Regions from separate parts of the Bradyrhizobium sp. TM239 genome, predicted to be linked through region 3. Evidence: predicted binding sites of a transcription regulator. Region 3 holds the regulator's gene; each other region holds the start of a gene.
The links. The regulator PhoB, encoded in region 3, activates phosphate uptake and scavenging genes when phosphate is short. The targets are predictions, from matches to a motif close to TGTCATNNANCTGTCAT.
Positions count from the first base shown of each region.

Region 1: the regulator PhoB is predicted to act here: its motif matches at 6,087-6,103, upstream of AABA84_RS22680 (DUF47 domain-containing protein).
Region 2: the regulator PhoB is predicted to act here: its motif matches at 6,265-6,281, upstream of AABA84_RS23045 (acetoacetate decarboxylase).

Region 1 covers NZ_BTIR01000013.1:22,173-31,897, reverse strand. Annotated here, with positions in the region: gene AABA84_RS22715 (ArsC family reductase) at 1-325, shown strand, start outside; gene AABA84_RS22710 (hypothetical protein) at 329-976, opposite strand; gene AABA84_RS22705 (ABC transporter ATP-binding protein) at 1,319-2,074, shown strand; gene AABA84_RS22700 (ABC transporter ATP-binding protein) at 2,067-2,813, shown strand; gene AABA84_RS22695 (ABC transporter substrate-binding protein) at 2,872-4,092, shown strand; gene AABA84_RS22690 (branched-chain amino acid ABC transporter permease) at 4,156-5,019, shown strand; gene AABA84_RS22685 (branched-chain amino acid ABC transporter permease) at 5,021-5,989, shown strand; gene AABA84_RS22680 (DUF47 domain-containing protein) at 6,147-6,791, shown strand; gene AABA84_RS22675 (inorganic phosphate transporter) at 6,803-7,810, shown strand; gene sugE (quaternary ammonium compound efflux SMR transporter SugE) at 7,803-8,117, opposite strand; gene AABA84_RS22665 (peptide chain release factor 3) at 8,293-9,725, shown strand, end outside.
Region 2 covers NZ_BTIR01000013.1:94,993-104,717, forward strand. Annotated here, with positions in the region: gene AABA84_RS23025 (acetyl-CoA C-acyltransferase) at 194-1,390, shown strand; gene AABA84_RS23030 (MFS transporter) at 1,503-2,798, shown strand; gene AABA84_RS23035 (carbohydrate porin) at 2,795-4,192, opposite strand; gene AABA84_RS23040 (transporter) at 4,216-5,232, opposite strand; gene AABA84_RS23045 (acetoacetate decarboxylase) at 5,343-6,122, opposite strand; gene AABA84_RS23050 (patatin-like phospholipase family protein) at 6,322-7,497, shown strand; gene AABA84_RS23055 (hypothetical protein) at 8,913-9,455, opposite strand.
Region 3 covers NZ_BTIR01000011.1:615-10,339, reverse strand. Annotated here, with positions in the region: gene AABA84_RS18565 (ATP-binding protein) at 1-35, shown strand, start outside; gene pstS (phosphate ABC transporter substrate-binding protein PstS) at 180-1,193, shown strand; gene pstC (phosphate ABC transporter permease subunit PstC) at 1,334-2,323, shown strand; gene pstA (phosphate ABC transporter permease PstA) at 2,328-3,179, shown strand; gene pstB (phosphate ABC transporter ATP-binding protein PstB) at 3,176-3,994, shown strand; gene phoU (phosphate signaling complex protein PhoU) at 4,006-4,722, shown strand; gene phoB (phosphate regulon transcriptional regulator PhoB) at 4,745-5,452, shown strand; gene AABA84_RS18530 (GcrA family cell cycle regulator) at 5,692-6,204, opposite strand; gene AABA84_RS18525 (aspartate aminotransferase family protein) at 6,661-7,869, shown strand; gene argF (ornithine carbamoyltransferase) at 7,869-8,804, shown strand; gene AABA84_RS18515 (Hsp33 family molecular chaperone) at 9,116-9,725, shown strand, end outside.

The sequences.
Region 1 (9,725 bases), on a different contig from region 3:
CACCATGAAGAAGGCGCGCGCCTGGCTCGACTCCCATGGCTTCGCGTATGAATTCCACGACTACAAGACGGCGGGCGTGGACAAGGACAAGCTCAAGCAGTGGAGCGACAAGGTTGGCTGGGAGACGCTGCTCAATCGCGCCGGCACGACGTTCAGGAAGCTGCCCGATTCCGACAAGGCAGGCGTCACCGAGAAGAAGGCGCTGGCGCTGATGCTAGCGCAACCATCGATGATCAAGCGGCCGGTGCTGGAGATCGGCGGCAAGCTGCTGGTCGGCTTCAAGCCGGACATCTATGCCAAGGAAGTCGGCGCCAAGACGCGTTAGAGACTAGTTCAGCTCGATAATCTCGTTGGTGACGCCGGGAGCCGGCTGGTCCGCGAACTCGACGACGTCGGCCGTCGCGATGCGGCCAGGCGCGCGATGGAAGAGATCGCGATCGATCACGGCACGCAGTTTCGGGCGCGGCAGCGCGTCATTTCCGCGCATCAGATTCTTGATCTCGAAGCCGCCGTCCTCGCAGAAGGTCTTGACCGAGGCGATGACGTGGCAGACCTTGCCGTCGGTCTGGAAAGGCAGCAGCAGCCGTTCATACGCGACGATGCGTCCGTAGATGTCGTCGACGTCGGCAACGCTGTAGACGGGCAGCCCACGCGCCACGCATTCAAAATAAACCGGCATCACGAAGGGGGCGAGTCGCGGCCCGAGATAGTCGTCGAGCAGAACGCCCTTGCCGGTATGTCCATAGGCGCGGGAGATGCGCGTGTTTTCGCTCTGGATGGTGAGGCGCGGCGCCGGCGTCGAAGCGTCCACCGTATAATAGATGAGATCGGACAGCTCTTCCTCGAGCCGCGCAGGCTGATATTCCCAGACCGCCGGCGCGATCTGCTGGCGCGCATAAAGTCGCAGCCACGTGTTCAGGAGATCACGCTGCCTGATCGACTTGACGACGGAAGGAGCGGCGCTTGCGAAATCCAAAACAATAATCCCGGAACGTCAAAACCCGCACATGATGCCGCCTGCGGGAAAATTTTCTATGAAGGCTGGCGCGCCGGACCAAAGACCGTTAACGACGGCTTGATGACCGGTGCCTTGCGAACCGGGAGGCCGGGCAGGCACGACATCAAAACATCTCCGACTAAGGGAGCATTTATATCCCGGCCGGAGACCTGATCTGCTCAGCTTTCCGCCTTGCCTAACCCCCGTCACCTCCGGCATATTCCGCGCCCGGAGGCGGCGTTCCGGATGGGCTTCAGGGCCTCCGGAAAGCCGAAGCAACAAGGATAGCCACGCGGCTGGCGCGGGCAGGGGGAAATCTGTTTGGCCGATGAGTTCATTCTCGAAACGGAAGGCTTGACCAAGGAGTTCGCGGGCTTCTTCGCCGTCCGCGACGTTGCGCTCAAGGTTCGCCGTGGGAGCATTCATGCGTTGATCGGCCCGAACGGGGCCGGCAAGACGACCTGCTTCAATCTTCTGACCAAGTTCCTCAAACCGTCTGCCGGAAAAATCCTCTACAAGGGGCAGGACATCACCGCGATGGCGCCGGCCGACGTGGCCCGCATGGGGCTGGTTCGTTCGTTCCAGATTTCGGCGGTGTTTCCGCATCTCACGGCACTGGAAAACGTCCGTGTTGCGCTTCAGCGCCAGCACGGATCTTCATTCGATTTCTGGCGCTCCAAGTCGGTGCTCAACCGCTTCAACGATCGCGCGCGCGAATTGTTGAACGATGTCGGCCTCAACGAGTTTGCCAACACGCCCGCGGTCGAAATGCCCTACGGGCGCAAGCGTGCACTCGAGATCGCAACCACGCTCGCGCTCGACCCGGAGATGATGCTGCTGGACGAGCCGATGGCCGGCATGGGCCACGAGGACATCGACAAGATCGCGGCGCTGATCAAGCGCATCTCGGCGAAATACACCATCCTGATGGTGGAGCATAACTTAAGCGTCGTGGCCAACCTGTCCGACATCATCACCGTGCTGACGCGCGGGCAGGTGCTCGCGCAGGGCCATTACAGCGAGCTCACCAAGGACGAGCGCGTCAAGGAAGCCTATCTGGGAGCCGGTCATGCCTGACACTGCGATCGCCGAGGCTCCGGCCAAGGCTGCGACCGGCGGAAACATCCTTCAAATCCGCAACCTGGAGGCCTGGTACGGCGAGTCCCACATCCTGCACGGGATCAACTTCGACGTGAACGCGGGCGAGGTCGTCACCCTGCTCGGGCGTAACGGCGCCGGCAAGACGACCACGCTGAAATCGATCATGGGCATCATCGGCAAGCGTACCGGCTCGGTGAAGTTCAACAACCAGGAGATCATCCGCGCGACCTCCGACAAGATCGCGCGCATGGGCATCGCATTCTGCCCGGAAGAGCGGGGCATATTCTCCAGTCTCGACGTGCGGGAGAATTTGATGCTGCCGCCGGTGGTCCGCGCAGGCGGGCTGCCACTCGAGCAGATCTTTGACCTGTTTCCGAACCTGAAGGAGCGGCTCAACAGCCAGGGCACCAAGCTGTCCGGCGGCGAGCAGCAGATGCTCGCGATCGCGCGCATCCTGCGCACCGGCGCGAGCTTCCTGATGCTGGACGAGCCGACCGAGGGCCTTGCGCCGGTCATCATCCAGCAGATCGGCCACACCATTGCGCGGCTCAAGAAGGAAGGTTTCACGATCCTCCTGGTCGAGCAGAATTTCCGCTTCGCGTCCACCGTCGCCGACCGCTACTACGTGGTCGAGCACGGCAAGATCATTGACGGATTTTCCAATGCGGAGCTTGCCGCCAACATGGACAAGCTCCACACCTATCTCGGCGTCTGAGCGGCGCAGGCCGACTGGTCGTTACGTATAACTGCTGAAGGAATATTGGGAGCGGATCATGAAGCATAGCATTTCGGCCATGTTGCTTGGTGCGGCGTTGGCCTTGGGCACGGCGGGCGGCGCGGCCGCGCAGGACAAGAACGTCAAGATCGGCGTGCTCACGGACAATTCGGGACTGTATGCCGACCTCGGCGGTCCCGGCTCGACCGTGGCGGCGCAAATGGCGATCGAAGATTCCGGGCTCGCGGCCAAGGGCTGGAAGCTGGACTTGATCTCCGCCGACCACCAGAACAAGCCTGACATCGGCAGCACGATTGCGCGACAGTGGATCGACGTCGAGAAGGTCGACATCTTCATGGACGTACTGAACTCCGGCGTGGCGCTGGCGGTCAACAACGTCGTCAAGGAGAAGAACTCGATCCTGATCGACACGGGCGCGGCGACCTCGGACCTCACCAACGCGCAGTGCACGCCGAACACCGTTCACTGGGTCTATGACACCTACATGCTGGCCAACAGCACCGGGCAGGCGCTGGTGAAGGCCGGCGGCGACACCTGGTACTTCCTCACCGCCGACTACGCCTTCGGTCACGCGCTCGAGCGCGACACCACGGCGGTCGTGGTCAAGTCGGGCGGCAAGGTGATCGGCACTGTCAGGCACCCGCTCAACACCGCCGACTTCTCCTCGTTCCTGCTCCAGGCGCAGGCCTCGAAGGCCAAGATCGTCGGCATGGCCAATGCCGGCGGCGACACCACCAACACCATCAAGCAGGCCGCGGAATTCGGCATCGTCGCGGGCGGGCAGAAGCTGGCGGGCCTGCTTCTCTTCATCACCGACGTTCACGCGCTCGGCCTGAAGGTGGCGCAGGGGCTGAACTTCACCGAGACCTTCTATTGGGACATGAACGATGGCACCCGCGCGTTCTCCAAGCGCTTCTCCGAGCGCATGAAGAACAAGGCGATGCCCTCGATGGTGCAGGCCGGCGTCTATTCGGGCCTGCTGCATTATTTCAAGGCGCTGGAAGCCATGGGCGGCAATCCGCATGACGGCGCCAAGGTGGTCGCCAAGATGAAGGAGATGCCGACCGACGACCCGCTGTTCGGCCAGGGCTCGATCCGCGCCGACGGCCGCAAGCTGCATCCGGCCTATCTCTTCGAGGTGAAGAAGCCCGAGGAATCCAAGGGGCCCTGGGACTATTACAAGCTGGTCGGCACGACCCCGGCTGACCAGGCCTTCCGGCCGCTGTCGGAAAGCGCCTGTCCGCTGGTGAAGAAGTGAGACCTGCCGCGCCCCTCGGCGCAGCAGAGTGAAATGGCACGAGACCGGGTACGAGATTGATCGATGCAGGCTCTTTACGCTCAGCTACTGGTGGGACTGATCAACGGCTCGTTCTACGCGCTGCTCAGTCTCGGGCTTGCCGTGATCTTCGGCATGCTCAACATCATCAATTTCGCCCATGGCGCGCTCTACATGATGGGCGCCTTCGTCGCCTATTTCCTGTTGAGCCTCGGCGGCATCAACTACTGGTGGGCGCTGCTGATCGCACCCGTGATCGTCGGCATCTTCGGCATGATCCTGGAAAGGACCATGCTGCAATGGCTGACGGGGCTCGACCATCTCTACGGTCTGCTTCTCACCTTCGGCATCGCGCTGATCGTGCAGGGCTTGTTCCAGAACTATTTCGGCTCCTCCGGGCTGCCTTACGCCATTCCGGACCAGCTCAGGGGCGGCATGAATCTGGGCTTCATGTTCTTGCCGATCTATCGCGGCTGGGTGGTCGTGTTCTCGCTGGTCGTGTGCCTGGCGACCTGGTTCCTGATCGAGAAGACCCAGCTCGGCGCTTACCTGCGCGCCGCCACCGAAAATCCGACGCTGGTGCGCGCCTTCGGCATCAACGTGCCGCGCATGATCACGCTGACCTATGGTCTCGGCGTCGGTCTTGCCGCGCTCGCGGGCGTGCTCTCGGCGCCGATCAACCAGGTGCGGCCGCTGATGGGCGCCGACCTCATCATCGTCGTGTTCGCGGTGGTCGTGATCGGCGGCATGGGATCGATCATGGGCTCCATCATCACCGGCTTCGCGCTGGGCGTGATCGAGGGGCTGACCAAGTATTTCTACCCCGAGGCCTCCAACACCGTCGTGTTCGTGCTGATGGTGCTGGTGCTCCTGGTGAAGCCAACGGGATTGACGGGAAGGGCGGCCTGATATGACAACCCTGACGGACGACACGCTGCCGGTGACCCCTCGCGCGATGCGCGACGAGATGATCGCTTTCGTAGTGATGGCGCTGCTGCTGGCATCAGTGCCATTCACCGGCGTCTACCCGTTCTTCGTGATGCAGGCGCTGTGCTTTGCGCTGCTCGCCTGCGCTTTCAATCTGCTGATCGGCTATGGCGGCCTGCTGTCGTTCGGCCACGCCATGTTCCTGGGGACCGCCGGCTATTGCTGCGCGCATGCGCTGAAAGTGTGGGCGCTGCCGCCCGAGCTCGGCATCCTCGTCGGCATCGCCGCGGCTTTCGTGCTCTCGCTCATCACCGGCTATATCTCGATCCGCCGCCAGGGCATCTATTTTTCGATGATCACGCTGGCGCTGTCGCAGCTGCTGTACTTCATCTACCTCCAGGCCCCGTTCACCCACGGCGAGGACGGCATCCAGGGCATCCCGCAGGGACACATGTTCGGCGTGTTCGATCTTTCCAAGCCGACGGTGCTCTATTACGTCGTGCTGGTCGGGTTCCTCGCCGGCTTCCTGCTGATCTTCCGTGTCATCAACTCGCCATTCGGCGAGGTGCTGAAGGCGATCCGGGAGAATGAGCCGCGGGCGATTTCGCTCGGCTACCGGACCGACCAGTACAAGTTCCTGGCCTTCGTGCTGTCGGGAACTCTGGCCGGTTTTGCCGGTGCGCTGAAGGTGTTCGTGGCGCAGAACGCCTCGCTCACCGACGTCCATTGGTCGATGTCGGGCGAGGTCGTGCTGATGACGCTGGTTGGCGGCCTCGGAACCATCTTCGGCCCCGTGGTCGGTGCCTTCGCAATCATCGCCATGCAGCAATATCTCGCCGGCTTCGGCCAGTGGGTGACGGTGATCCAGGGCTCGATCTTCGTGGTCTGCGTGCTTACCTTCCGCCGCGGCGTCATCGGCGAAATCGCGCATTACTTCCGGCGATCGCTCTAACTAACTGATTCAAAAACGATTTCCCGGCCGCTTGAAAGCGGTGGATGATCCGGCTCCGCGCGCGCGAGATGACACGCGCGCGGATCGAAAATGGTCTATGACAGTTTCATGACGGCCCTGACGGGGCCGGGCCATTTCCAACCGGTAACCTACCCCCATGATGCGATGGTTTCGTGCTTTCCTGCCCAAGGAAGAACGGTTCTTTGACCTGTTCGACCGGCATGCCCAGACGGTGATCCAGGGCTCCATCGCGCTCCAGGGCATGCTGAACGGGGGCGAGGAGACGCCGGTCTATTGCCAGCGCGTCAACCAGTTCGAGAACGACGCCGACAACATCACCCGCGAGGTGCTGACGGCGGTGCGCCGCACCTTTATCACCCCGTTCGACCGCGGCGACATCAAGAACCTGATCACGTCGATGGACGACGCCATCGACCAGATGCAGCAGACGGCCAAGGCGGTGATGCTGTTCGAGGTCCGCACCTTCGAGCCGCCGATGCGCGAGATCGGCGGGCTTCTGATCGAATGCGCCAATCTGGTCGGCCGCGCGCTGCCGCTGATGCAATCGATCGGCCCGAACGTCGCCATGCTGACCGCGATCACGGAAGAGCTGGGGAAGCTGGAAGGCCGGGTCGACGATCTCCACGACATCGGGCTGAAGGAACTGTTCCTCAAGCATCGCGATGGCAGCGCGATGGACTTCATCGTCGGCGTCGAGATCTACGACCACCTCGAGAAGGTGGCGGATCGCTTCGACGACGTTGCGAACGAGATCAACAGCATCGTCATCGAGCAAGTTTAGGGCAGGCCGCTGTGGATGCCGCGTTGGGTCTTCCCGTCCTGGTCGGCTTGATCGCCGTCGCGCTGCTGTTCGATTTCCTGAACGGCCTGCACGACGCCGCCAATTCGATCGCGACCATCGTCTCGACCCGCGTGCTGCGGCCGCAATTCGCCGTGATCTGGGCCGCGTTCTTCAATTTCGTCGCCTTCATGGTGTTCGGCCTGCACGTCGCCCAGACCATCGGCACCGGCATCATCGATCCCTCGATCGTCGACGCCCAGGTGATCTTCGCGGCCCTGGTCGGCGCCATCGTCTGGAACCTCGTGACCTGGGCGCTCGGCATCCCGTCCTCGTCCTCGCATGCGCTGATCGGCGGGCTCGTCGGCGGCGGCATGGCCAAGGCCGGGATCTCGGCTGCGGTGTGGAGCGGATTGACCAAGACGGTGCTGGCGATCGTGCTGTCGCCGCTGATCGGCTTCCTGCTCGCGATGATGCTGGTGGCGATCGTGTCCTGGGCCTCGGTGCGCTCGACGCCTTTCGCGGTCGATCGCGCCTTCCGTATTCTGCAATTCGCCTCCGCCTCGCTCTATTCGCTCGGCCATGGCGGTAACGACGCGCAGAAGACCATGGGCATCATCGCGGTGCTGCTGTATTCGCAGGGCCATCTCGGCAGCGACTTCTCGGTGCCGTTCTGGGTGGTGCTATCGTGCCAGGCGGCGATGGCGATGGGCACGCTGATGGGCGGCTGGCGCATCGTCCGCACCATGGGCCTGCGCATCACCAAATTGACCCCGATGCAGGGCTTCTGCGCCGAGACCGGCGGGGCCGCGACTTTGTTCATGGCGACCTATCTCGGGGTTCCCGTCTCCACCACGCACACCATCACCGGCGCCATCGTCGGCGTCGGTGCCGCCCGCCGCGTCTCGGCGGTGCGCTGGAACGTTGCCAGCTCGATCGTCTACGCCTGGGTGATCACGATCCCGGCCTCGGCCGTCGTGGCGGCGCTGACCTGGTGGGCGGTCGAGATCTTCGTCAGGTAACGAGCTTCAGCCCGACGATGCCGGCAACGATCAGCCCGATGCTGGCAAGACGGAGGGCCGTGGCCGGCTCGCCGAACAGGATGATGCCCAGTGTTGCGGTGCCGACCGCGCCGATGCCGGTCCAGACAGCATAGGCGGTTCCAACGGGCAGGGACTTGAGCGCGAGCCCGAGCAGGATGACGCTGCCGGCCATGGCCGCGAGCGTGACGACGGACGGAACAGGCCTGGTGAAGCCCTCGGTGTATTTCAGGCCGATCGCCCAAATGATCTCGAGAAGGCCCGCGACGAACAGGATGCTCCAGGCCATGACGACCCTCCATTCAAGGCAGGGTCGTCCCCGCGGCTGACGTGCTGATGGGCTGGGGAGGCCGTCCTCCCCCCAAGGCCAGTATGGCCAAGGCCGATATGGGGCTGGCCGGGGGGCTCCGCAATCACCAAATGAGGCTTGATCAGGCCCGTTTTCCCTGCCACACGCTCCCGCCATGTCCGACATCGCCACCACCACAGCCGAATCGCCGGCCCGTTCCCCGCTTGCCGCCGAAGTGGCGCGGCGGCGCACGTTTGCGATCATCTCCCATCCCGACGCCGGCAAGACCACGCTGACCGAAAAGCTGCTGCTGTTCGGCGGCGCCATCAATCTCGCCGGCCAGGTCAAGGCCAAGGGCGAGCGGCGCAACACGCGGTCGGACTGGATGAAGATCGAGCGCGAGCGCGGCATCTCGGTCGTGACCTCGGTGATGACCTTCGAGTTCGAGGGCCTCGTGTTCAACCTCCTGGACACGCCGGGCCACGAGGACTTTTCGGAAGACACCTATCGCACGCTCACGGCGGTCGATTCCGCCGTGATGGTGATCGACGCCGCCAAGGGCATCGAGGCGCGCACCCGAAAGCTGTTCGAGGTGTGCCGTCTTCGGGATATCCCGATCATCACCTTCATCAACAAGATGGACCGCGAGAGCCGCGACGTGTTCGAGCTGCTCGACGAGATCGAGAAGACGCTGGCGCTCGACACCACGCCGATGACCTGGCCGGTCGGACGCGGCCGCGACTTCCTCGGCACCTACGACGTCGTCAATGGCGGCGTGCGCCTGCTCGAAGGCGGCGGTGCCAAGACCGGCGCGGCGCAGCAGATCGCGATCGAGGACCTGGCGAAGCTCAACGCCAATCTCGACGTCTCCGCGGTCAAGGACGAGCTCGAACTCGTCACCGAGGCCTCCAAGCCGTTCGAGCTCGATGCGTTCCGCGAGGGCCATCTGACGCCGGTCTATTTCGGCAGCGCGCTGCGCAATTTCGGCGTCGGCGACCTCTTGGAAGGCCTCGGCAAGTTCGCGCCCGAGCCGCGCGCGCAGGACAGCGACCAGCGCAAGGTCGAGGCCACCGATCCGCGCATGAGCGCCTTCGTGTTCAAGATCCAGGCCAATATGGATCCGAACCACCGCGACCGCATCGCGTTCGCGCGCCTCTGCTCGGGCAAGCTCAGCCGCGGCATGAAGGCCAAGCTGGTGCGCACCGGCAAGAGCATGCCGCTGTCGAGCCCGCAATTCTTCTTCGCGCAGGACCGCTCGGTCGCGGACGAAGCCTTCGCCGGCGACGTCGTCGGCATTCCCAATCACGGCACGCTGCGCATCGGCGACACGCTGACCGAGGGCGAGGATTTCAACTTCGTCGGCGTGCCAAGCTTCGCGCCGGAAATCGTTCGCCGCGTCCGTCTTACCGACGCGATGAAGGCGAAGAAGCTGAAGGAAGCGCTGCAGCAGATGTCGGAAGAGGGCGTGGTGCAGGTATTCCGTCCGCGCGACGGTGCTCCAGCGCTGGTCGGCGTGGTCGGCGCGCTGCAGCTCGACGTGCTGAAGGCGCGGCTGGAGGCGGAGTATTCGCTGCCGGTCGAATTCGAGGTCAGCGAATTCCAGCTCGC
Region 2 (9,725 bases), on a different contig from region 3:
GTAAGAGCGAGTTCGCCAACGCGGGCCTCTGGAATATACTGGATTGCCCGCTTTCGCAGGCAATGACAGCGAGGGTCGACCGACCAAATCTCATCCGACCCACGACATTTTCTCATCCCAGCCGCGGTTGCATTTTTTGCGCCGCATCATATGATGATCGTAATTCTACACAGCACCGCCAGGGAGCCCCATCATGGCCGAAGCCGCCGATCCCGTCGTCATCGTCTCCGCCGCCCGCACCCCGCTCGGCCGCTTCATGGGCGAGCTCTCGCCTCTCCCCGCGCACAAGCTCGGATCGCACGTGATCGGCGCGGCGCTGGAGCGCGCAAGACTTGCACCCGAGAAAGTCGACGAGGTCTTCATGGGCTGTGTGCTGCCGGCCGGACAGGGCCAGGCACCCGCCCGCCAGGCGGCGCGCGCGGCCGGACTGCCCGATGGCACGGGCGCGACCACCGTCAACAAGGTCTGCGGTTCCGGCATGAAGGCGACCATGCTGGCGCACGACATCATTCGCGCCGGCTCGGCCGAGATCGTCGTCTCCGGCGGCATGGAGAGCATGAGCAACGCACCGTATCTCCTCGCCAAGGCCCGCGGCGGCTATCGCGTTGGCCATGACCGCATCATCGACCACATGATGATGGATGGCCTCGAGGATGCCTACGAGACCGGCCGTTCCATGGGCGATTTCGGCGAGGCCACCGCGGAGGCGTACCAGTTCACCCGCAACGACCAGGACGCCTACGCGATGGAGACGCTGAGCCGCGCCCGCAAGGCGGTCGAGGGCGGCGCGTTCAAGGCCGAGATTGCGCCGATCACGCTCGCGGAAAAGGCCGGTCCCCGCATCGTCGCCAATGATGAGCATCCGCTGAAGGTCGATCCGGCGAAGATCCCGGGCCTGAAGCCGGCATTCCGCGCCAACGGCACCATCACGCCGGCCGCCTCCTCCGCCAATGCCGACGGCGCCGCTGCGCTCGTGCTGACCAAGCGCTCGCTGGCCGATCGGAGCGGCCTGCCCGTTCTCGCCGAGATCAAGGGCCACGCCACCCACAGCCAGGAGCCGCAATGGTTCACCACGGCGCCGATCCCGGCGATCCGCACGCTGCTCGACAAGGTCGGCTGGAGCGCAGGCGACGTCGACCTGTTCGAGATCAACGAGGCCTTCGCCGTGGTGGCGATGGCGGCGCAGCGTGATCTCGGCATTCCCCGCGACAGACTGAACATCAATGGCGGCGCCTGCGCGCTCGGCCATCCCATCGGCGCCACCGGCGCACGGCTGATCGTGACCCTGCTGCATGCGCTCGAGGCGAACAACCTCAAGCGCGGCATTGCCGCGCTCTGCATCGGCGGCGGCGAAGCCACGGCGATCGCGGTCGAGCGGTCGGCGCGCTGAGCGCGGGCGTCCGAAATGGAGGGAAGTCTGTCATTTTAGACTTCCCTTCCCCGTGCCAGACTGAAACCATGACGCGAGTCCCACCGGGCTCGCCAACCCACATTGAGGCCCAATGATCTCGAACTGGCTCGCGGCAGCATTGTCCCGCCGCAACATCCATTACGGCTGGGTGATGGTCGGCGTGACCTTCCTTGCCGCGCTGATCAGCGCCGGCACGGTCGGCGCGCCCGGCGTGTTCATCGTTCCGCTTCAGAAGGAGTTCGGCTGGAGCACGGCGCAGATCTCGTCCGCGCTGTCGATCCGTTTCATCCTGTTCGGACTGATGGCGCCTTTCGCAGCCGCCCTGCTCAACCGCTACGGCCTGCGCAACGTCACGCTGGCGGCACAGCTCATCGTCGTCTCGGCGCTCGTGCTCTCGCTCGGCATGACCGAGGTCTGGCAGCTCGTCGCGCTGTGGGGCGTGGTGATCGGCATCGGCACCGGCATGACCGCGCTGGTGCTCGGCGCGACCATTGCCACGCGCTGGTTCGCGGCACGGCGCGGCCTCGTCGTCGGCATCATGACCGCGAGCGTCGCCACCGGCCAGCTCGTGTTCCTGCCGCTGCTCGCAAGCCTCACCGATCGCTACGGCTGGCGGCTCGCGCTCGGCTTCGTCTGCATCATGCTCGGCGTCTCGGCGCTGGCCGTCCTGCTCGCGATGCGCGACCGTCCGAGCGATCTCGGCCTGCGCCCGTACGGCGATGAGGGCACCGAGCCCCTGCCCGCCCCGCCCGTGAGCCACGGCTCGATCACCGGCGTTGCGCTCGGCACGCTGCGCGACGCGTCGAAATCATCCGCGTTCTGGATCCTGTTTGCGACCTTCTTCGTCTGCGGCGCCTCGACCAATGGTCTCGTCCAGGTGCACCTGATCCCGATGTGCCTCGATTTCGGTATCCCGCAGGTGCAGGCCGCGAGCCTGCTCGCTGCCATGGGCATCTTCGATTTCTTCGGCACCATCATGTCGGGCTGGCTGTCGGATCGCTACGACAACCGCTATCTCTTGTTCTGGTACTACGGGCTGCGCGGGCTCTCGCTGATCTTCCTGCCCTTCAGCGATTTCTCGTTCTACGGCCTCTCCGTCTTCGCGATGTTCTACGGCCTCGACTGGATCGCGACGGTGCCGCCGACGGTGCGTCTCACCGCGCAGAAATTCGGGCCCGAGCGCGCCAATCTGGTGTTCGGCTGGATCTTTGCCGGCCATCAGCTCGGAGCCGGTACCGCGGCGTTCGGCGCAGGTCTCTCACGGACGGTCTATGAGAGCTACCTGCCCGCGTTCTTCATCGCCGGCGCGCTCTGCGTGTTCGCCTCGCTGATCGTGCTGGCGCTGTCGCGGCAACCGAAACTACAGCCGGCGACGGCCTCGGCCTAGTACCGCAGCGTGGTGGTGACGCCGAACACCGCGGCGTCACCGATCCGCGAAATACCGCTCGGATCGTTCGGATTCGCGATGCCGCCCGAGGGACGGAACACATATTGAAAGTAAGGCGCGATCAGCCAGCCCGGCTTGATGTGCGCCTCGTAGATCATCTCGATCAGCGTCTCGTTGCTGCGCACCGGGCTTCGGACGCCGGTGAAGGCCTGCGTATCAACGTCGAGATTGCGCGCGGTGTTCGAGATCCGCATGTACGCCATGGCCACGCCGAAGCGGTCGAGCGGACGGCCCGGCGTGAAGCCGACGAAGCCGATGCCGCCGTCCAGATAGAGGTCGATCAGATTGCGGTCCGGCGGGCTGTAGGCGATGCGGCCGAACGCGGTGATGCCGGGCAGCGAAGCCGAGGTGCTGTTCTCGGTGACCTCAGGCGGCCGATAGAGCACCTGCTCGATCACGGCGAAGATGCCGTAACTGCCATTGAGCCTTGCGGGAATGCCGCTGCCGCCGGGATCGGCGATCGACATCCCCTCCGCCGTCAAGCGCTGGCTGTCGAACGAGCCGTAATGCTTCCACGCGCCCGGCGTGAAATTGCCGGCGAGCGGACGGCCGCCGATATCGATGTCGTAGTTGAAGCGGACCTGCCCGATCACCCATGGCGGATCGTTGACGCGGAATGCCAGGCCATGATGGTCGCGCAGCTGCGGATCGACATCGCCCGGCCCCGACGGATCGCCGTTGAACACCGCACCATAGGCGGTGATCCTGTCGGTCAGTGCCGCCTTGATGCGAATGCCGGGCACCGCGATCGGCGGCGCCGGGCCGCCGGCCGGAAGGTTGCTCGCCTTGATCGCGGGCCAGCCGAAGGTGCCGTTGATGAAGAGGTCGTCGGTCTGACTGTCGAAGAACTCGACATCGGCGGCCTGCTGGCCGGCCCGGATGTTCAGGCGGTCATTGAAAAAGCTCTGCTCGAAATAGGCGTTGTAGAGCCGCTGGTCCGGCAGTGCTTCGATCTCGCTGATGGTGGCGAGGTTCTGGACGTAGTTGCGGGACAGGCCCTGGCCGTAGATGACGAGAGCATTGGCGTAAAACCGGCCGCCGGTCCACCCGACCAGCTTGTCGAGATCGGCATCGACCGACAGATCGAGGCGGCCGAAATGGACCGCACCGCGCTTCACGCCGCCGGCGGCGTTGGCGATATTGTCTGCGATATAGGTGGCGCCGAAATTCAGGCCCTTGCTGGCAAGGCCGTCGTGCCACGCGTTGAACCATTTGGGAAACAGCCATGCGGCCGCGCTCTCGTCCTTGGCGCCGGCGAGCGCGCTCGTCGCCGTGCAGGCCAGGGCAAGCGCGGCCGCACCTCGCAACAGAGAGCTATGGACGGTCCCGATCACGGCTGATTCCGGCTGGCGCAACGCTATTTGAAGATACCCGTGCGCCGCATGAAGAGATAGGCAGCGCCAACCGAGGAGGCCATCAGCACCGACGCCCAGAGGAATCCGGTCTCGACCTCGGTCAGCGGCAGGCCCTTGGTGTTCATGCCGAAAATGCCGGTGACCAGCGTCGGCGGCAGCAACAGCGAGGTCACGATCGAGAGGGTGTGGAGATGGCGGTTGCTCTCCTCCTCGTTCTTGAAGCGCAGCTCTTCCTCGAGCAGGCGGCTGCGCTCGCGCAGCTCGACGATGTCGTGATCGAGCCCGTCGAGCCGCTGCGCCAGCTTGCCGGCCTGGATCCGCAGCGCCGGCGACAGATGATCGGTGTTCTTTTGATCGAGACGGTGAAACAGCGTGCGCAATCCGGTGAGCTGCCGATGCAGCCGCACGCAGGTGCGGCGGAGCCGGCCGAGATTGCGGCGCATCTCCGGCCTCGCGTCATCGGCCAGGATGCGCTCCTCGATATCGTCGATCTCCTGGCCGAGCTTGTCGGCCATCCGGTCCAGCGTGTCGGCGACCTCGTCGACGATCTTTTCGAGCAGATGAGCGACATTGTCGACGCGGTAGCCGCCTTCGAGCACCCGCCGCGTGGCGTCCGCCGAGCACAGCGCCTGATGGCGGCCAGAGACCAGCAGGTGCTCGGTCATGGCGAAGCGCAGGAACGCGGTCTCCTCCGTCGCGCTGTCGATCTCGCGCACGAGATCGGAGAACACGCCGTAGACGCAATGGTCGATGACGTGAAGCTGCTGGAAGGTGTCGTGCGACAGCAGCAGCTCGCGCGCCAGCGGCGGCAGCTGCGACGCCGCGATCCAGGGCCGCGCGCGTGCGTCCGTGAGGTTGAAATGCAGCCACAGCCGTCCGTCATGGCTGAACTCGATCGGCTGGTCGACCGGCAGCGCCTCGGCACTGCCGTCGCTGTGCAGGCGGAAGGCCCAGACCAGGCCGGGAATGGCGGGTTCGGCGTTCGATAATGCGCTGGCAAGCTTTGCCGGCTCAGCCATGGATAGCCCCAACCGTCAACAACTGCCCCATTCCGGAAGACGGCTGACGGCATCTTCCGGACCCAGGCGGGTACTCAATTACGCCAGTGTTACAGTTTGATGATGCCGCCCTATTCCGCCGCCAGCCCGGTCGCGGCTGCCTCGGCTTGCCTGATGTAGTCGTGCACGACGCGGCCGAACGGCAGCGTCAGATCGGCGATGTAATGATGCGCCCCGAGGCAGCGGCGGACCGGGAAATCGGCGACCGGCGCATTGACATGCGGCACCAGATGCAGCCGGCCCGGCCCCATCCAGGAGCCCTTCGGCACGATATCGATCAGGTTGATCGCGACCAGCTGGCAGACCTCGAGACGGCCGTCGACGCCCGGGATCATCTTCAGATTCACTTGCGTCTTCGACAGCGTGGCGCGGGTGAGATCGCCGTTGCCGGCCATGCTCTCGTGCTTGTAGCCCATGGTGCCCATGGCGACGAGCTGGCCGGCATATTCCAGCGTGCCCGTCAGCGTGTCCTTGACGATCTCGAGCTTGGGATGGGCGTACTTCTTGGGAAAGCCCCAGATCTCGCGGCCGGCGGCGATCGGCGGATCGTCGTCGAGATACATCTGCGAGACGAAATTGACGTCCTCGCCGTTGAGGCGCGCGGGGATGACGAGGCCGGATTCGGTGTAGCTGCCGAAGCCGGAGGAATCCGGCATCTTGATCCACTCGTAATGCACGATCGGCTGGTCGATCGGCTGCAACGGCTCAGGCAGGCCGGCGCGGATCAGCTCCGGGTCGGTCTCGTAAGTGATGACGAGGAATTCGCGGTTGACGAACCGGTACGGACCGGCCGGATAGCTCGGCCCTGCCGCGGGCATGGACGGAAGTCTCAGCACGTCTTCGCTTCGCATCGCTGGTCTCCTGTGAATCCCGATCGGCGGCAATTGCTAACGATCCTCATTGACTGCGATGTGAAGCTTTTCCGTCAGGCGCACGACCCCTGCCGTTGCAGCGTGGTCGGTCTGCGCTACCGGAGATGTATCGGTGCCGCCTTGTCATCACGCCGTCACCACGTGACGCAATCGTCTGGCGCAAGCAGGAGGCATCGCCATGGACGCCCGCACGTCGCAACCGACATATCAGAGCCATCAGGCGCCCTCGCGGGGCTGGCGGCCCGAACGCTGCGATCGCGTCGCGCTGGTGCTGCAAGGCGGCGGCGCGCTCGGGGCCTACCAGGCCGGCGTCTATCAGGCGCTGCACGAGGCCGGCATCGAGCCCGACTGGGTCTGCGGCGTCTCGATCGGCGCGATCAACTCCGCCATCATCGCCGGCAACAAGCCGGAGAAGCGGCTCGAGGCGCTGCGCATCTTCTGGGAGCGCATCACCAACCGCAAGATCTGGCACTACACGCCCGACGGCGACATCTTCCGGCAGTGGCGCAATTTCACCAGCGCGTGGATGACCTCGGCGATGGGACAGCCCGGCTTCTTCACCCCGCATCAGGTCAATCCCTGGTTCAGCCCGGTCGGCGCGCGCACCGCGACCAGCTATTACGACACGATGCCGCTGAAGGAGAGCCTGCTCGAGCTGGTCGATTTCGATCTCATCAACGAGAAGAAGGTCCGGTTCGCGGTCGGCGCGGTCAACGTGCTCTCGGGCAATTTCATCTATTTCGACAATTCCCATGACGAGATCGAGCCGGAGCACATCATGGCCTCCGGCGCCCTGCCCCCGGCGCTGCCGATGGTGCGGATCGGCACCGATCATTTCTGGGACGGCGGCATCGTCTCCAACACGCCGCTGCAGCATCTGCTCGACCAGGAGGACGCGCTCAATTCGCTGGTGTTCCAGGTCGACCTGTTCAGCGCGCGCGGCGTGCTGCCGCGCTCGATCCAGGACGTGATGGCCCGCCACAAGGACATCATGTATTCCTCGCGCACGCGCCACAACACCGACGTCTATCGCCGCACCCACAATCTCAAGGTCCTGCTCTACAAGGCGCTGGCGAAGCTGCCGGACGAGCAGCTGTCCGACGAGGAGCGCAAGCTGAAGGGAAGCCTGTGCCACATGCCGGAGATCGCGATCCTGCATCTGATCTATCAGCAGAAGGCCTATGAGGGCGACGCCAAGGACCACGAATTCTCGGGCACCTCGATGCGCGAGCACTGGACCAGCGGCTATGAAGACACCAAGCGCACGCTGAAGCGCCGCGACTGGATCAAGATGCCGGACGAAGGCATGGGCCTCGTGGTGCACGACGTGCACCGGGAGACGGAGAGCGCGTAAGGGCCGCTTGTCTCCCGGACGCGCAGCCTTGCTGCGCAGAGCCGGGACCCAGACGCCACACGGTTCGCCGCAATCATGGGCCCCGGCTCTGCAGCGCACCGTCGAAGGGACGCTGCGCTGCTTCCGGGGCGCGAGCGTGCCTGCAAGACATGATCCCTTCAGAAGACACACTCTCGCATTCTCGCGGCTCATTTCGCCCGAGCTTTGCTCTCTTCGTTGCCCTTCTTGTTCAGAAAGGGCGCAGGGAAGGCCGGGCGCCGGCTGGCACCCGCGGTCCCGTGTGCGAACAAGACGCGCACGGGGTGGACAACAGGTGTAGCCGGGCGACCGGCCTTCCCTGCGCGGATGGCTTTACGGCTTATGTCGCGCTCTCCCCGGGGAGCGATGCACTATTGCCCCCGTCGCCTTGCGGATGACTGATGTGCTGACCCGGTTGAGCCGCAACATCACCGCAACACTTGACGCACAGACCCCGGGCGTCAGGACCACACGATTTTGCCGTCCGCGCACATCCCCGTTCCTGTCCCCGATGGCTTGCGTGCGCTCACCATCAAGGCCGAACCAAGGACGCTGTCAGCGCCGTGTCGTATCGCGCGTGCCGCTGCTCACGGGGATTCCCGCCCTGCAGCCTGCCCAGCGCGCCGACGCCGTCGCGGCCACCGCCTCCCGGCCCGCGTCTCGTGACGATCGCGAAACGCCCCTTGTGGCGGGCGGGATGGCCATTGATACGACATATCCGAAATTCGGTAAATAGGAATATTTTTGCATCGAGGGATTGACAGGGTGTTTTGCCCGACGGGCGGGGTGCCACCGTAACTGAATATTCGATGCAATGGTGTAATGGGCCTTCGGGTCCCTCCCGCAATCACCGGGGTGGAACAACAGCAGATCGTTTCGAGCAAGTCGCTTCCTGATGGAGGCGCCAGGCTCCTGGATGGCGGAGGTCGCGATCGAATTGAACAAGGAAGCGAAGTGACGCCGATCTTCGCGCATGCGCAACAATTCTCCATACGCAGCAATTGTTCTCCGCTTGGTGGCGCGGCATCGCAGCCGCTATCGTTGTCTTCAGGCCCTAGGACTCCCCAAGTTCTCGCGCCTGAGGACCGCCGCCTCGGCCCCTGGACGTTGACAGTCCCCGAGCAGCTGGCGGCGGTCCTTTCTCCTGTCTCGGCCGCGCCCCGATTTGCAACAGTCGGTTGCTGAGGCGGGCCGAGCCGAGGCAGACGATTTGCGGACCCGCTAAGTCATTGATCCCTTTTGTAACCCGAACTGGAAGGTCAAGCCTTTTTCCGAGTCCCAATCTCTCGGCTTGGGGTAGAAGTCAGCCACCTCCGGACCCAAATCGGCCGTGCAAGGCCCCAAAACAAACCGCAGGAGTCGCCGCGGTAGGACGTCGATTGAAGGAATGTCGTTAGCTACCACATCAGGTGGACATCAGGGCGGGCTGGCGCTAACGGCGGCCACAAAAGCGCCCGAACGATGAGCGGAATACCAACGGCCAAAGGTATCAGCCAGTACATGAAATGAGGCAGGTCCTTCCAAAGTGGAAGCTGCTTTCCGTTGTCCACGTAAAAGGCAACCAGCATCAGGATATACGACAGGCCCATCCCCGCGATATGGACCCTGACCCAATACCGCCAGCGGTGTCGGAGCGCCGTGCGACCGATCCAGGCGCAGGCGAACGACAACGTACCGAGAACGAACAAGTGATAGTTTTCGGCCCAGCGCATAAGCGACAGTAACGTCGCGGACGCGAAGAGCGCCAGCAGACACCAGAAATAGATCGTTCCAAGCCTAGAATGACGCCCGCGACGCTTCTGACTCAACATTGCGATTGCGCTGATCGCAACGCTCGCAAGGCCCAGGGGGATATGCACCCCGAAGATCAACGCCAGAAAGAAGTGGTCGGTTGATGGAATTTCGATGCCCGCCACGATGGTCGTTTCTTCGCCTGTCATGGCGTTACTCCCATCTTGCAATTCAACATCGACTAAGCCGGCGAAGAGGGTCGTTTGACGGCGAACGCTACGGCGCCGCAGACAATGCAAAGCATGCAGCAGCCGATCAGGACGACTGCATAGCTTCCCGTCCAATCGGCGCTTGCTGCGAAAGGCAGCGGGCCGGACGCTGCGCCGGCAAGGCCAACCCCTTCGGGCCGCGCCCGCCAGGGACGAGAGCGCGCCTGGTCAAGCGTTCGAGCTGCGACATGGAGTACTCGTCAGGTCAAT
Region 3 (9,725 bases):
GTTTTCCCCAGGGCAAGCCTGCGGCTCTGAGCTGAATTTATAACGATTTCAGTCGCTTAAGATAGTCATCCAGCTGTCACGAAACCTTCGTAAAAGCACAGCCGACCGCTCCTAAAGGGGCGGCACGGGGAGCGCGATCGGGCGCTGATGGCGCTTCGCTCCCCTGTATGGAGACCAGCATGAATTTCCTCAAGACGATCGTCGCTGCCGGCTTGGTCGCCGCATCGGCGACAGCGGCCTTTGCTGCCGACATCACCGGCGCCGGCGCCACGTTCCCGTTCCCGATCTATTCCAAATGGGCTGACGCCTACAAGAAGGAGACCGGCAACGGTCTGAACTACCAGTCGATCGGTTCCGGCGGCGGCATCAAGCAGATCCAGGCCAAGACCGTGACCTTCGGCGCCAGCGACGCGCCGCTCAAGGCCGAGCAGCTCGAGAAGGACGGCCTCGTGCAGTGGCCGATGGTGATGGGTGCCATCGTCCCCGTCGTTAACCTCGAGGGCGTGAAGCCCGGCGAGATGGTGTTCGACGGCGAGACGCTCGCCAGCATCTATCTCGGCAAGATCACCAAGTGGGACGACGCCGCGATCAAGAAGCTCAATCCGAACGTGAAGCTGCCTTCGGAAGCCATCACCGTGGTCCGCCGCTCGGACGGTTCGGGCACCACCTTCAACTTCACCAACTATCTCGCCAAGGCCAGCGCGGACTGGAAGAGCAAGGTCGGTGAGGGCACCGCGGTCGAGTGGCCGGTCGGCGTCGGCGCCAAGGGCAACGAAGGCGTGTCGGGCAACATCAGCCAGACCAAGAACTCGATCGGTTACGTCGAGTACGCCTATGCCAAGCAGAACAAGCTGACCTACACCGGTCTCGTCAACAAGGCCGGCAAGCCGGTGCAGCCGACCGTCGAAGCCTTCCAGGCGGCCGCCTCCAACGCCGACTGGGCCAAGGCGCCCGGCTACTACGTCATCCTGACCGACCAGCCCGGCGAGAAGTCCTGGCCGATCACGGCGGCGACCTTCATCCTCATGCACAAGGACGCCACCGACAAGGCGGCCTCGCAGGAAGCCATCAAGTTCTTCCGCTGGGCCTTCAAGAGCGGCGGCAAGGCGGCTGAAGAGCTCGACTACATCCCGATGCCCGAGGGCGTCGTGACCCTGATCGAGAAGACCTGGGCTGCCGAGATCAAGAGCTAAGGTGCTCCTGTCCCGGACGCCGCGCCGGGACCCGCAAGACTTCCGCTCCGGATCGGCGTGCGCCGCGTCCGGAGCGCGAGACCGACAAAAAGACTGACAACAAGCGTATATAACGGGCACAGGGGATCGGCGTGGCAGAGATGGCCGTTCAGAGCGATGTAATCGACGACGCCGGACCGTATGACCGCGCCAAGGCCTTGAGCGCGTTCAAGCTCGGCGACGTCACCTTCTACTGGATCACGCGGCTGTCCGCGATCTCGGTGCTGCTCATCCTCGGCGGCATCATCGTCTCGCTGATCGTCGGCGCGTTCCCGGCGATGAAGGAATACGGCTTCTCCTTCCTGTGGACGCAGCGCTGGGCGCCGTCGGCCGATCCGCCCGTGCTCGGCGCGCTCGGGCCGATGTACGGCACGCTCGTCACCTCCTTCATCGCGATGCTGATCGCCATTCCCGTCGGTCTCGGCATTGCGATCTTCCTCACCGAGCTCTGCCCGCAATGGCTGCGCCGCCCGATCGGCATGGCGATCGAGCTGCTCGCCGGCATTCCCTCGATCATCTACGGCATGTGGGGCTTCTTCGTGCTGGGCCCGTTCCTGGCCAACACCTTCCAGCCCTTCATGATCAGGATCTTCGACGGCGTCCCGGTGCTGGGCGCGATCTTCGCCGGTCCGCCGTCCTATCTCAGCACGTTCAACGCCGCGCTGATCCTCGCCATCATGGTGCTGCCCTTCATCACCTCGATCTCGGTCGACGTGTTCAAGACGGTGCCGCCGGTTCTGAAGGAGGCCGCCTACGGCGTCGGCTGCACCACCTGGGAAGTCGTCCGCAGCGTGGTGATCCCCTACACCCGCGTCGGCATCATCGGCGGCGTCATGCTGGCGCTGGGCCGCGCGCTCGGCGAGACCATGGCGGTGACCTTCATCATCGGCAACTCGTTCCGCATCTCCTCATCGATCTTCGCGCCGGGCACCACGATCTCGGCGGCGATCGCATCCGAGTTCGCCGAGAGCGACGGCCTGCACCAGTCCGGCCTGATCCTGCTCGGCCTCTTGCTGTTCGTGCTGACGTTCTTTGTGCTGGCCGCCGCGCGGCTGATGCTGATGCGGCTGGACAAGAAGGCGGGGAAGTAACGTCATGGCGCTCAATCCGATCTATTCGCGTCGCCGCCGCAAGGACATCGTCATCCGCGGACTCTGCTTCGCCGCGGCCGCCTTCGGCGTCACCTGGCTCGCGCTGATCCTGATCACGCTGCTCTTCAACGGCCTGGCCGGCCTCAATCTCGAGCTCTTCGTCGCGGATACGCCACCTCCGGGCTCGACCGAAGGCGGCCTGCGCAACGCGATCGTCGGTTCGATCATCATGACGGTGATCGGCGTCGGCATCGGCGCGCCGCTCGGCCTGTTCGCCGGCACCTATCTCGCCGAATACGGCCGCAACGACAAGCTGACCTCGGTGATCCGCTTCATCAACGACATCCTGCTCTCGGCGCCCTCGATCATCATCGGCCTGTTCATCTATGGCGCGGTGGTGGTGCCGATGCGTGGCTTCTCCGCGATCGCAGGCGCGCTCGCGCTCGCCGTCATCGTGATCCCGGTCGTGCTGCGCACCACCGAGGATATGCTGCTGCTGGTGCCGAATCCCCTGCGCGAGGCGGCCTCGGCGCTGGGCCTGCCGCGCTCGCTGGTGATCAAGCGGATCGCCTATCGCGCCGCGCGCTCGGGCCTCATCACCGGCGTGCTGCTCGCCACCGCCCGCGTCGCGGGCGAGACCGCGCCGCTGCTGTTCACCGCGCTGTCGAACCAGTTCTTCAGCCTCGGCCTGAACAAGACGATGGCCAACCTGCCTGTCACCATCAACAACTTCGTCCAGAGCCCCTACGCCTATTGGAAGCAGCTCGCCTGGAGCGGCGCGCTGCTGATCACGCTCACCGTGCTTGCCCTGAACATTGGCGCGCGCATCCTCGGCGCCGAGAGGACTGCAAAATGACCGACCTGTCCGTATCCATGAGTTCCAGCGCCCATCTGGCCTCGCAGCCGCTGCCGGAAGCCCCGGCCAAGGTGACGGTGCGCAATCTCAATTTCTATTACGGCGAGCACCACGCGCTGAAGAACATCAACCTGACGCTCGGCGCCAACCGCGTCACGGCGTTCATCGGCCCGTCGGGCTGCGGCAAGTCGACCCTGCTGCGCATCTTCAACCGGATGTATGACCTCTATCCGGGCCAGCGCGCCACCGGCCAGCTCATGCTGGACCAGACCAACATCCTCGACCCCAGGCTCGACCTCAACCTGCTGCGCGCCCGGGTCGGCATGGTGTTCCAGAAGCCGACGCCGTTCCCGATGACGATCTACGAGAACATCGCTTTCGGCATCCGCCTCTACGAGAAGATCTCGAAGTCCGAGATGGATGACCGGGTCGAGAAGGCGCTGCGCGGCGGTGCGCTGTGGAACGAGGTCAAGGACAAGCTCAACGCCTCCGGCCTGTCGCTCTCCGGCGGCCAGCAGCAGCGCCTGTGCATCGCCCGCACCGTCGCGGTGCGCCCTGAAGTGATCCTGTTCGACGAGCCCTGCTCGGCGCTCGATCCGATCTCGACCGCCAAGGTCGAGGAGCTGATCCAGGAACTGTCCGAGAACTACACGATCGCGATCGTCACGCACAACATGCAGCAGGCGGCGCGCGTGTCCGACAAGACCGCCTTCATGTATCTCGGCGAACTGATCGAGTTCGACGACACCAGCAAGATCTTCACGTCGCCGACCGACCGGCGCACGCAGGATTACATCACCGGCCGGTTCGGCTGAGGAGACGCAATATGGGTACCGAACATACCGCAAAGGCTTTCGACACCGACCTCCAGGAGCTCACCCGCCTGGTCGCCGAGATGGGCGGCATCGCCGAGCGCATGATCGTCGATTCCGTCGACGCGCTGATCCGCCGCGACGTCGCGCTCGGCCAGCGCGTCGTCACCATCGACGCCGAGCTCGACGCGTTGCAGAAGCGCATCGAGGAACGCGCCGTGCTCACCATCGCTCGCCGCCAGCCGATGGCGGTGGACCTGCGCGAGATCGTCGGCGCGATGCGTGTCGCGACCGACCTCGAGCGCATCGGCGACCTCGCCAAGAACATGGGCAAGCGCGTCGCCGCGCTGGAGACCGACTTCCATCCGCTGAAGCTGTTCCGCGGCCTGGAACACATGACCGACCTCGTGCAGCAGCAGGTCAAGTCGGTGCTGGACGCGTATGCCGCACACGATCTGCCGGCGGCGATGGCGGTGTGGAAGGGCGACGAGGAAGTCGACGCGATCTGCACCTCGCTGTTCCGCGAGCTCCTCACCTACATGATGGAGGATCCGCGCAACATCTCGTTCTGCATCCATCTGATGTTCTGCGCCAAGAACATCGAGCGGATCGGCGACCACGCCACCAACATCGCCGAGACCGTGTTCTACATGATCGAGGGCCAGGCGATGACCGACAAGCGGCCGAAGGGCGACATGACCACCTTCGCCACCACGATCCCGAATACCTGAAGTCTTAAGGAGCGACGACACCATGGGCGCACGCATTATGGTGGTTGAGGACGAGGAAGCTCTCACCGAGCTTCTCCGCTACAACCTCGAAGGCGACGGCTATGACGTCGAGACGGTGATGCGCGGCGACGACGCCGACACCCGCCTCAAGGAACACATCCCGGACCTGATCGTGCTCGACTGGATGCTGCCGGGCCTGTCGGGCATCGAGCTGTGCCGCCGGCTGCGGACCCGGCCCGACACCAAGCAGCTCCCGATCATCATGCTCACCGCGCGCGGCGAGGAGAGCGAGCGGGTGCGGGGACTTGCGACCGGCGCCGACGACTACATCGTCAAGCCGTTCTCGGTGCCGGAGCTGCTCGCCCGCGTGAAGGGCCTGCTGCGCCGCGCCAGTCCTGAGCGGCTCGCGACAGTGCTGGCCTATGGCGACATCGAGCTCGATCGCGACAAGCGCCGCGTGGCGCGCTCGGGCCGGCCGATCGATCTCGGTCCGACCGAATATCGCCTGCTGGAGTTCTTCCTGGAGCATCCCGGCCGCGTGTTCTCGCGCGAGCAGCTGCTCGACAGCGTCTGGGGCCGCGACATCTACATCGACGAGCGCACCGTCGACGTCCATATCGGCCGCCTGCGCAAGCTGCTCAATCTCGGCCGCGAGCAGGACCCGATCCGCACCGTCCGCGGTGCCGGCTACGCGCTGGACGACCGCTTCGCGAAGGCGGAGCAGGCGTAGGGTTTGCAAGCGCTGGATTTGGTGGGCTGTCGCCTCACACACAGCGTCGTCCCGGACAAGCGCCAGCGCAGATCCGGGACCCATAACCACAGGCAGTGATTTGGCGAAGACTCGGAGTGACCATCTCGCGCGACAACTGCGCCCTGTGGTTATGGATCCCCGCGTTCGCGGGGATGACACCGAGTTGGTTGAGGCGCCGTCGTGTGACGGCTGCCGTCTTTGCGATCAGCTAAATCCGCTCACCGCGGGCCCGGCTTCGCCGGTGCGCGCCGGCGATCCGCCGCCGGCTGATAGGCCACGCGCGAGTGCTGGGCGCAGTAGGGCAGGCCGGACAGCGCCCTGCCGCCGCAGAAGAAGAAATCCGGGCTGGAGGGATCGCCGACCGGCCAATGGCAGGTCGCCTCGTTCAGCTCGAGCAGCGACAGCCGCTGGCTCATCGGCACCACGTTGTCGTAGGTGACGGGTTCAGCCTCCACCTCGACCTCGAAGGCCTGCGCCAGCGCGGTGTTGCCGCGCGCAATGGGGCGGGTCACCCGCATCATGTGCTGCGCGGGACGCGCCTTGCGCGGCCGGGGCGCTGCCGATGAAGGGCTCTTGGCACGGCCGGACAGACCGAGCCTGTGCACTTTGCCGATCACGGCATTGCGGGTCACATTGCCGAGCTCAGCTGCGATCTGGCTGGCCGAAAGTCCGGCCTCCCAGAGCTTTTTCAGCTGCTCGACGCGATCGTCGGACCAGGTCAAAACCGTCATTGCACCCTTTCCCTCGCTACGCGCCAGCCATGCTGGGGCCTCGCAGCGATTGCCTAAGCCTTCAAAAACCCGTGCCGTCAGAATCCCTTAAGGCTCGCCGGGCGCGTGACTGACGCCCGAACGTTTACGCCGGTACATGAGGACTCTTGGGATCAGAACCGCTGCACGAGATGTCGTATCTGACAATCCAAACGCTACAATATGGCGTGACTCCCGCGCAAGAGTCCGCCGACTCGCTTCCACATGTTCCGTGGTGAAAACCCGCAAAATCGGCACCGCAAGACTACGGATTCAGCGTTTCGCGAGGCTTTCCGGGCGGCATTGACACCCGTCTTGCCAGGCATAAGATAGTCGCGCGTGCCGCCCTTAAAAGGCGGCACGTTTCGTTTTCCGGGCCGGTCGATGGTGCGTTGCGCAATGCACGCGTCACACCGTCCGCAACATTCAAGTGACATCATGACTAACAGCGCAGCGCCGCATTTGCTCCCCGTTTTCGCCAGAGCCGACCTCGGCTTCGAGCGCGGCGAAGGCTGCTGGCTGATCGCGACCAATGGCGATCGCTATCTCGATTTCACCTCGGGCGTGGCTGTGAATGCGCTCGGCCATTGCCACCCGCATCTGATCAAGGCGTTGCAGGAGCAGGCGACGAAGCTCTGGCACATGTCGAACCTGTTCCAGAGCCCGGATGGCGAGAAGCTCGCCAACCGGCTTTGCAACGAGAGCTTTGCCGACTTCGTGTTCTTCTGCAATTCGGGCGCCGAAGCGCTGGAGGGTGTGATCAAGCTGGTCCGCCATCATCACTTCTCCAAGGGTCATCCGGAACGTTATCGCATCATCACCTTCGAAGGCGCCTTTCACGGCCGTACGCTGGCAACGCTCGCCGCGACCGGATCTGCAAAATATCTCGAAGGCTTTGGCCCGCCCATGGATGGCTTCGACCAGCTGCCGCACGGCGACATCGAGGCCGTCAAGAAGGCGATCGGTCCGCACACCGCCGGCATCCTGATCGAGCCGATCCAGGGCGAGGGCGGCGTGCGCTCGGCAACGCCGACCTTCCTCAAGGCGTTGCGCCAGCTCTGCGAGGAGAAGGGCCTGCTGCTCGCCTTCGACGAGGTGCAGACCGGCATGGGCCGCAGTGGTGATCTGTTCGCCTATCGGCGCACCGGCGTCACGCCGGACGTGATGTCGCTGGCGAAGGCGCTCGGGGGCGGCTTCCCGATCGGCGCGGTGCTGGCAACCGCGGATGCGGCGGCCGGCATGGGGCCCGGCTCGCACGGCTCGACCTTCGGCGGCAATCCGCTGGCGGTCGCCGCGGCCAATGCCGTGCTCGACGTCATGCTCAAGCCCGGCTTCTTCGACCACGTGCAGAGAATGTCGCTGCTGCTGAAGCAGAAGCTTGCCTCCGTGATCGACCGTCATCCCGATGTCGTCAGCGAAGTGCGCGGCGAAGGACTTCTGATCGGCATCAAGGCCGTGGTGCCCTCCGGCGATCTCGTCGCGGCACTGCGTCACGAAAAGCTGCTCACCGTCGGGGCCGGCGACAATGTCGTGCGTTTCCTGCCGCCGCTGATCGTGACCGAAGCCGAGATCGAGGACAGCGTCGGGCGGCTCGAGCGCGCCTGCGCCGCGATCTCGTCCAGCCAGACCAAGCGGGCGGCAAGCTGATGAGCAAGTCCCCCAATAAAACTCCAAAGCACTTCCTCGATATCAACGAGCTGCCGCTGTCCGAGCTCAAGAACATGCTCGCGGCGTCCTCCGCCATGAAGGCGAAGCAGAAGGCGCAGCAGCCGGTCAGGCCGCTCGAAGGCAAGACGCTGGCGATGATCTTCGAGCGCCCGTCGACCCGGACACGCGTGTCGTTCGACGTCGCGATGCGTCAGCTCGGCGGCGAGCCCATCATGCTCACCGGTGCCGAGATGCAGCTCGGCCGCGGCGAAACCATCGCCGACACCGCGCGCGTGCTGTCGCGCTATGTCGACGCCATCATGATCCGCATCCTCAACCACGACGCGTTGCTGGAGCTCGCGGCCAACGCCACCGTGCCGGTCATCAACGGCCTGACGCGGCGCTCGCATCCCTGCCAGGTGATGGCCGACCTCATGACCTATGAGGAGCATCGCGGCCCGATCGAGGGCAAGACGGTGGCCTGGACCGGCGACGACAACAACGTGCTGGCGTCCTGGGCTCACGCCGCCGAGCGCTTCAAGTTCCAGCTCAATGTCGCAACCCCGCCGGAGCTCGCGCCGAAAAAAGCGATGCGCGACTTCATCAAGGCGACCGGCGCGCCGATCATGCTCGGCACCGATCCGGAGGCCGCCGTGCGCGGCGCCGACTGCGTCGTCACCGACACCTGGGTGTCGATGGGCGACAAGGAAGGCGAGCACCGCCACAACGTGCTCAAGCCCTATCAGGTCAACGGCAAGCTGATGTCGCTGGCCAAGCCCGACGCGCTGTTCATGCACTGCCTGCCCGCCCATCGCGGCGAGGAGGTCACCGATGAAGTGATCGACGGTCCGCAATCGGTCGTGTTCGACGAGGCCGAAAACCGCCTGCATGCGCAGAAGGGCATTCTGGCCTGGTGTTTTGACGCGGTGAAGTAGCTGCGCTGGAGGCTCGGCGATCACCTCACATACGGTGTCGTCCCGGACAAGCGCAGCTTCTGGCAACGCGTAGCGTTGTCCAGAACGGAGCGCCGATCCGGGACCCATAGCCACAGGACTGAGTTTGGCGAGGACTCGGAGTTGTCAGCTCGCGCCATCACGTCATCCTGTGGTTATGGATCCCGGGCTCGCGCTTCGCGCGCCCCGGGACGACACCGAGTTTGAGGTTGCTTCGTTCAGTTCGACTTGTATCCGGAACACACCGCCCGCACCCCCTTCCATTTCCGCCCTCCGACCCCAGATAACGCCCCATGGTTTCCCAATCCCCTGAGATGAAAGCCGGCCCCGAAGGCCCGGTTCGCGCGCCATCAGCGGTTCCGATCGATGACGCCGTGTTGCCCTACGAGGTCGACGCGCTCGACGTGCGCGGGCGCCTGGTGCGGCTTGGCCCGGCGCTCGACGAGATCCTGACCAAGCACGATTATCCGGCGCCGGTCGGCAAGCTGCTCGGCGAGGCCATCGTGCTGACGACGCTGCTCGGCACCGCGCTGAAATTCGAGGGTCGCTTCATCCTGCAGGCCCAGACCGACGGCCCGGTGTCGTTCCTGGTCGTCGACTACATGGCGCCGGATCGCCTGCGCGCCTATGCGCGTTTTGATGCCGCGCGTCTCGGCGATACCAAGGATTCCGGCACGCTGCTCGGCCGCGGTCATCTTGCCATGACCATCGACCAGGGACCCGACATGAGCCGCTACCAGGGCCTGGTCGCGCTCGATGGCGGCAGTCTGGAAGACGCCGCTCACGAATATTTCCTGCGCTCCGAGCAGATCCCGACGCGCGTGCGCCTCGCGGTCGGCGAGGAGTGGCGTTCGAACGACGGCGGCAAGCATCGCTGGCGCGCCGGCGGCATGCTGATGCAAT